DNA from 3 places in the Bradyrhizobium sp. Leo78 genome. Region 1 is predicted to be linked to each of the others. Evidence: predicted binding sites of a transcription regulator. Region 1 holds the regulator's gene; each other region holds the start of a gene.
The links. Region 1 encodes LexA, which represses DNA repair genes until DNA is damaged. Its sites were predicted from a motif close to TGTTCNNNNTGTGTTCNG; they were not measured.
Positions count from the first base shown of each region.

Region 2: AC5ZG1_RS01550 (ribonuclease T2 family protein) is a predicted target of LexA. The motif match lies at 1,007-1,024, and genes of this name have one in related genera.
Region 3: AC5ZG1_RS16325 (DNA recombination protein RmuC) is a predicted target of LexA. The motif match lies at 1,254-1,271, and genes of this name have one in related genera.

Region 1 is NZ_JCAMOT010000014.1:1,750-3,947, reverse strand. Features, by position in the region: gene AC5ZG1_RS19010 (hypothetical protein) at 58-483, opposite strand; gene lexA (transcriptional repressor LexA) at 777-1,478, opposite strand; gene AC5ZG1_RS19000 (molybdopterin molybdotransferase MoeA) at 1,680-2,198, opposite strand, start outside.
Region 2 is NZ_JCAMOT010000001.1:349,819-352,016, reverse strand. Features, by position in the region: gene AC5ZG1_RS01555 (23S rRNA (adenine(2030)-N(6))-methyltransferase RlmJ) at 1-145, opposite strand, end outside; gene AC5ZG1_RS01550 (ribonuclease T2 family protein) at 279-962, opposite strand; gene AC5ZG1_RS01545 (hypothetical protein) at 1,081-1,551, opposite strand; gene AC5ZG1_RS01540 (hypothetical protein) at 1,723-2,013, shown strand; gene AC5ZG1_RS01535 (DUF3617 domain-containing protein) at 2,039-2,198, shown strand, end outside.
Region 3 is NZ_JCAMOT010000011.1:7,889-10,086, forward strand. Features, by position in the region: gene AC5ZG1_RS16325 (DNA recombination protein RmuC) at 15-1,223, opposite strand; gene def (peptide deformylase) at 1,394-1,921, shown strand; gene fmt (methionyl-tRNA formyltransferase) at 2,055-2,198, shown strand, end outside.

The DNA of each region.
Region 1 (2,198 bases):
TTCACCCGCGGCAACGTCCCGCCGGCCGAGACCGGCGGCGCACGCTGCCCGAAGCTCTCAGCCGATGAACAGCGGGTTCGGCGCGGGGCGCTGGTCGACCGCCTTCGGTGCCGGCTCTGCAACATGATGCGTCACTGGCAATTGCAGCACGGTCGCCCGCTGCCCTTCGCAGAGCTGGGTCACCAGCACATGGCTGCCATCGGGGAATTCGATCGCGTCGTGATGACGATCCCGAATATGCGCATCGATCTGGTTGAACTTGCCGACACGGAAGCCGGTCGTCTTGGTCCAGATCCAGCGATTGTCGTAGCGGACGTTATCGGCGAACGCGAGTTCGGTTCCGGGAAGCATGCAGACTGCGACCGTCGGATCGCTTTCCGAAGCGAAGCCGCGGGTCGAAGTGCCGCGGAAGGTGGTGGTGATAAGCGTCTCTCCAACTTGGGCGGGACGCGTCGCCACGGCATGCAGGCTATAGTCACACATCGGATTGCTCCTCATTCGAGATAGCCGACCCGTGCCTGGGAAGAGGCGCAGGCCTCTATCAGAGTGGACGATAACTTATAAGCCTCTGCTCCGTTCTTGGCATTTGTACGGCCCGCGCCCTCTAGCCGTTCACAAACACGATAGGAGGCGCTGCCGCACATCTCCTTGCATCGAGAGTGCCCCGGCGAACTTACCGGGGCTCTTATTCTAATCACTCTAAATCGTTCTTGTCAGTGTCCTTGAGGGCAGATCACCCACCAAAGTACCAGACGAGCTGCTGCGTCCTCGTCGGCTCAGTACTTGCGATAAAGCCCGATCAGCTTGCCCTGGATCCGCACCCGGTTCGGCGGCAGGATGCGGACTTCGTAGGCCGCATTGGCAGGCTCAAGCGCGATTGACGCGCCGCGGCGACGGAAGCGCTTCAGCGTCGCTTCCTCCTCATCGATCAGCGCCACCACGATGTCGCCGGTGTTGGCGGTGTCGTTACGCTGGATCAGCGCCATGTCGCCGTCGAGGATGCCGGCCTCGACCATGGAATCGCCGCGCACCTCGAGCGCATAATGCTCGCCGGAGCCGAGCATGTCGGGCGGCACGCTGATGGTGTGGCTGCGGGTCTGCAGCGCCTCGATCGGCGTACCCGCCGCGATCCGGCCCATCACGGGAACGGCGACGGGACGGTTGCCATCGTCTTCGGCCACGGCCGCGCTGGTCGTGCGCTTGCCGAGCGTGCCCTCGATGACGCTCGGCGTGAAGCCGCGGCGGCCGTTGCCGGCAGCGGAGAGCTCAGGCAGTTTGATCACCTCGATCGCGCGGGCGCGGTTCGGCAGGCGGCGGATGAAGCCCCGTTCCTCCAGCGCCGTGATCAGGCGGTGGATGCCGGACTTCGAGCGCAGGTCGAGCGCGTCCTTCATCTCGTCGAAGGAAGGAGGCACGCCGGCCTCTTTCAGCCGTTCGTTGATGAAACGCAGAAGTTCATACTGTTTGCGCGTAAGCATCGCGAGCATTCCCCCGGTTGGTAGCGTCGTTCGATCCGAGACTTGAGAAGAGCTGATCTCGGGAGTCACGCACTCCCATTCGTAGACAGCGAGTTTCGAAACAAATCATGAACGGACACTATATGTTCGATATGTGTTCCGCAACCACTTAATTTCTGGTGAACGCGATCAGAGATGCTCCGGTAGATGCTGGTCGCCGCGTCATTCAGGCAATCGGAGGATGTCGCAAGGCGCGCCTTTTGCTGCGGCTGGCGCGAATGGCGGACGGATCACAAGTGCCTGCGCCGCAGTGAGATTCCCAAGCAGCGAACTGTCTTGCTTGGTGACCGGCGTTGCGATCAGCGTGCCGTCGTCGCGCTCTTCGAGTAGCGCACGAAGATAATCTTCGCGCTGATCGTTGGCGGCGAGATCGCGGCCGAGCAGGGCGCTTTCCGTCACGTGATGAATCGCCGAGCGGCCGAGCAGGGCCCGAATCAACGGCACCAGGAACAGATAGGCGCAGACATAGGACGACACCGGATTGCCGGGCAGGCCGATCACTCGCATCGCGCCGAGCCGGCCATGCATCATCGGCTTGCCCGGCCGCATCGCGATCTTCCAGAACGCCATGGTCACGCCCTCGGCCTCAAGCGACGGCTTCACGAGGTCATGGTCGCCGACCGAGGCGCCGCCGGTGGTGATGAGGATGTCGGCGCCCGCGGCATGCGCGCGGCGGATGCC
Region 2 (2,198 bases), on a different contig from region 1:
GATCATAGAGGCCGGCGCCGGCATGGGTGTCGATGAGGCGGAGCGCCGCCGGCTTTTCCTGCAGATAGAGCAGGATTCGCACCAGCACGATGTGCTTGATGACGTCGGCAAAGCCGCCGGCGTGAAAGGCGTGACGGTAGTTCATGAGATATCTGCTGGTCTGTACACCGCACTTCTACTCGTCATGGCCGGGCTTGTCCCGGCCATCCACGCGGTCGCCGCTGTCAAGAGGGGCCTCGATGCCCGGGCAAGCCCGGGCATGACGATGGAGAGACTGTCTAACCGCCCCGGATCGGCGGCATCACCACCTGGTCTCGGCGGCAGGCGCGGCGATCGGTTTCCTCGCAGGCACGGAACTGCATGTCCTTGCTCATGCAGATCCTGACCTCGCTGAGTCGCTTGCTGTCGCAGGTCACCGAGATTGCCGAGCTGCTGAGGCCCGGATTGGCCTTGATGAAGGCTTCCTCGATTTCGCCGGGTGCGACCGTCTTTGGCTCCGACAATTGCAGGAATTCGTCAGGGATCTTCACCGCGGCGCGGGCCTTGCGGATGCTCTCGAAATAGGCGCGTGCGGGGAGGCCCGAGCAGGTGCCGTGCTTGTCCCATTCGTTGTAGATCAGCCCGGGCGCCGGCATCAGGTCGAGCATCGAGCTCATGACATTGCGGGCAAGGCGTGGCGCCGGCCGCTGGCAATATTCCGGAAAGCCGCGCTCATATTGCGGCCAGAGCCCATGCACCACGAAGGAGTAGGGGCGTCCGCCGCATTGGACCTGCGCCCGCCGGCCATCGCCGCGCTCGGAGGCGGCTTCGCAGAACGACGGCGACCAGGACAGCGCAAGCACGTAGAAATCGAACTCGCCCGGCGCGTTTTGTCGGCGGTCCTGGGCGCTGACCGGGCCAATCGCGGCAAAAAAGGCAAGGACGGAAATCAGCAGGCGGGAAACCAAGGCCAATCGAAACATCAAGCACCCCTCACACTCGACCGCGGGCGAGCCTAGCAGGGAGATGGAACATTTCAAGAACAAATTGTGATGTGACGCATTGCTTGATTAACAAGCGTCGTCACACCAGCCCTAAGGATCAAGGCCGGGCCGACTTGCAGGCGGGATTATAGGCCCAGTTGCGGTCCAGTCCGACCACGCACCATTCGACGCCCTGGCCGATGCTGGCAAATCCGCCATCCTCGATGATTGAGAAATGCACGGTGCGCACCTTGCCGTCGCTCAACACCGCGTCGCCCGAGCAGTAGCGGCGCGGGATGTTGTCGGACTGCCAGGGACGGAAGGCAGTCTCGTGGATGCGCGAATAGCCGGTGATCACCAGCGGGGAATTCCAGAACTGGCTCTCTTTTTCCTGGAACTGAGAGGCGATGGTCTGCAGCGCTGCCTCGCAGGGGGCCACCCGTCCTTCGTACTTCGGTCCGGACAGCCAGAAATTCAGCTCGAGCGGATTGGCGGCGTGGGCAGTCTGGGCGGACGCCAACAGGCCAACCAGCAGGCCGAATGCGGCGCAGAGGCCAGTTTTGGTCGAGGAACGAACAGAGTTGCGCATGAGAATCCGCCGGACAATCCAATGCGCCGGACGGTGCCGCGAAGGCCGGGCGAGGTCAAGTGCAACGCGGCAACACTGGCGGAGAACTCCGCAAATCTCCGGCCCACGATTCTTTTCACGGTCGCCCGCGCACTTTATGGTGCCGCCCAAAGATTTGAGGAGAGTCTGCAGATGCGAAAAATTCTGGCCGCTGGCATGGTTGCCGCAAGCGCAATGCTGGCCGTTGCACCGGCCAAGGCCGACTGGGTGCCCCCGTTCAAGGGCAATGATACCGGCGGCATCATTGCTTATTCGCTGGCCCAGCAGGCGGACGCCCGCCAGCTCGCGGTCGATCACTGCGCTTCCTACGGCAAGGTGGTGAAATTCCTCGCGGTGCAGCCCTATGAGGGTGGGTACGTCTCCTTCTCCTGCCGCTGGGTGCCTTGGGGCGCCGCCGAGCGGCCGCTGCGCACGCTTTATTGATCGGCACCGGTACCGGCATCGCCGCATGACGCGATATTTCGTTCTGCTCGGATCGGCCATCGGCCTGGCTGCGCTGCTGCCCGGGGCGGCCGGCGCCGTCGATCTGCCGGTCCGCAAGGCGGGCCTGTGGGAGATGAAGATCGCGCGCACGGGCTCGACCACGCCCGAAATGACGATGCAGCATT
Region 3 (2,198 bases), on a different contig from region 1:
ATGACAATGGTTGCCTACTCCCCCGCCTGCAGCTTGGGCGGGACAGGAAACAATTCGGGTCTTCCGCTGGTCACGATCCGCGGCAGTTCCACCGGGGCGTCTGACTTGCTGAAATCGAGTTCCTCGATCCGGCCGGCGCGCTTTTCGATCTTGTCGGCGGAGATCAGGATCTGGCGTACGTCCTCGTTCACCTGCGAGAAATGGTTCTGCAGCTTGAGCACGCGGTCGCGCAGCCGCGACAGATCGTCGCCGAGCTTGATCACCTCGGTGCGGATCTGGTCGGCTGCATCGCGCATCCGTGCGTCCTTCATGATCTGCTGCATCACCTGGATCGCGAGCATCAATAGCGACGGCGACACCAGCACTACGCGGGCGCGGTAGGCCTTCTGGATCACATCGTCGAAGCCGTCATGGATCTCGGCATAGACCGACTCGGACGGCACGAACATCAGCGCGGTGTCCTGGGTCTCGCCGGCGATCAGGTATTTCTCCGCGATGTCGCTGACATGCTTCATCACGTCGCCCCGCAGGCGCTGGCTGGCAATCTTGCGTTCCTCATCGCTGCGTGCGTCGTGCAGCGCGGTCATCGCCTCCAGCGGGAATTTCGCGTCGATGCAGAGCGGGCGCTGGTCCGGCAGGAACACCACGCAGTCCGGCCGCTTGCCGCTCGAGAGCGTGAACTGGAATTCGAAGGAGCCCTTCGGCAGCCCGTCCTGGACGATCGCCTCCATCCGCGCCTGGCCGAAGGCACCGCGCGACTGCTTGTTGGCGAGCACGTCGCGCAGCGTCGTCACCTGCGTCGTCAGGTCGGTGAGGTTTTTGTGCGCGTTGTCGATGATGCCGAGCCGTTCATGCAGATGGCGCAGGCTGTCCATCGTGTGGCGCGTGGTCTGTTCCATGGATTGGCCGACGCGGTGGGTGACCGAATCCAGCCGCTCATTGACGGCGCGGGCCATCTCCGCCTGGCGGCCGGCGAGCGCCTGCGTCATCGCATCGACCCGGCCGCTCGCCTCGCTCTGGGCGCGCAGCACCTCGCTCAGCCGCTCTTCCAGCTCATCGGCGCGGATGGTCTGCGCGACAGCCAGTTCCGCGCCGCGCCGGGAAGACCGCGCGATCACGATGGCGATCGTCAGGAGCAGGATGAGCACGAGCACGCCGAACGCAACCAAGGCGTCCGCGACGCGGACCGGCCAGTCGCCGACCATGAAGAGAATCTCGTTCATGCAAGCGCTATAGCCGATTCGCAGGCGGCTGCGAACGAAAGTGGAACATTTATGGTTAACAAGCCGTGAAGTTTCGTGGTTAACAATGTCTGAAGAAACATGGTTAAGGCCGTCTTAACCGGTTCCGGATCGCATTGACCGCGGCATATCAAGCGCTTAAATCGCCCGCCATGGCCTTGAGAGAAATCATCATCCTGCCGGACAAGCAGTTGCGGCTGGTTTCCAAACGCGTCGAAAAGATCACGCCTGAGATCCGCAAGCTGGTCGACGACATGTTCGAAACCATGTACGAGGCGCCCGGCATCGGGCTGGCCGCGATCCAGGTCGCGCAGCCGCTACGGCTGGTCACCATGGATCTCGCGAAAAAGGACGAGAACGGCGAGACCACGCCGAAGCCGCGCGTCTTCATCAACCCGGAGATCATCTCGGCGTCCGAGGAGACGTCGGTTTACGAAGAGGGCTGCCTGTCGATCCCCGAATATTACGAGGAGGTCGAGCGGCCGGCGCGGGTGCGCGTGCGCTTCACCGACATCGACGGCAAGGTGCATGAAGAGGATGCCGAGGGCCTCTACGCCACCTGCATCCAGCATGAGATCGACCATTTGAACGGCATCCTGTTCGTGGACTATCTGTCGAAGCTGAAACGCGACCGCGTGCTGAAGAAGTTCGCCAAGGCCGCCAAGCGCGCGGTGGAGTAGGTTACAATCTCTCCGCCGTCATGGCCGGGCTTGTCCCGGCCATCCACGTCCTTGGTCGGCGACAGGCAAGACGTGGATGCCCGGGACAAGCCCGGGCATGACGGAGAAAACTGAACCATTTGAAGTGTGACCAATGCCGCTCCGCCTGATCTTCATGGGCACGCCCGATTTCGCCGTGCCGACGCTGCTCGAGCTGGCCGGCCACGGCCACGAGATCGCTGCCGTCTATACCCGTGCGCCGAAGCCGGGCGGGCGCCGCGGCCTGCAACTGCAACCG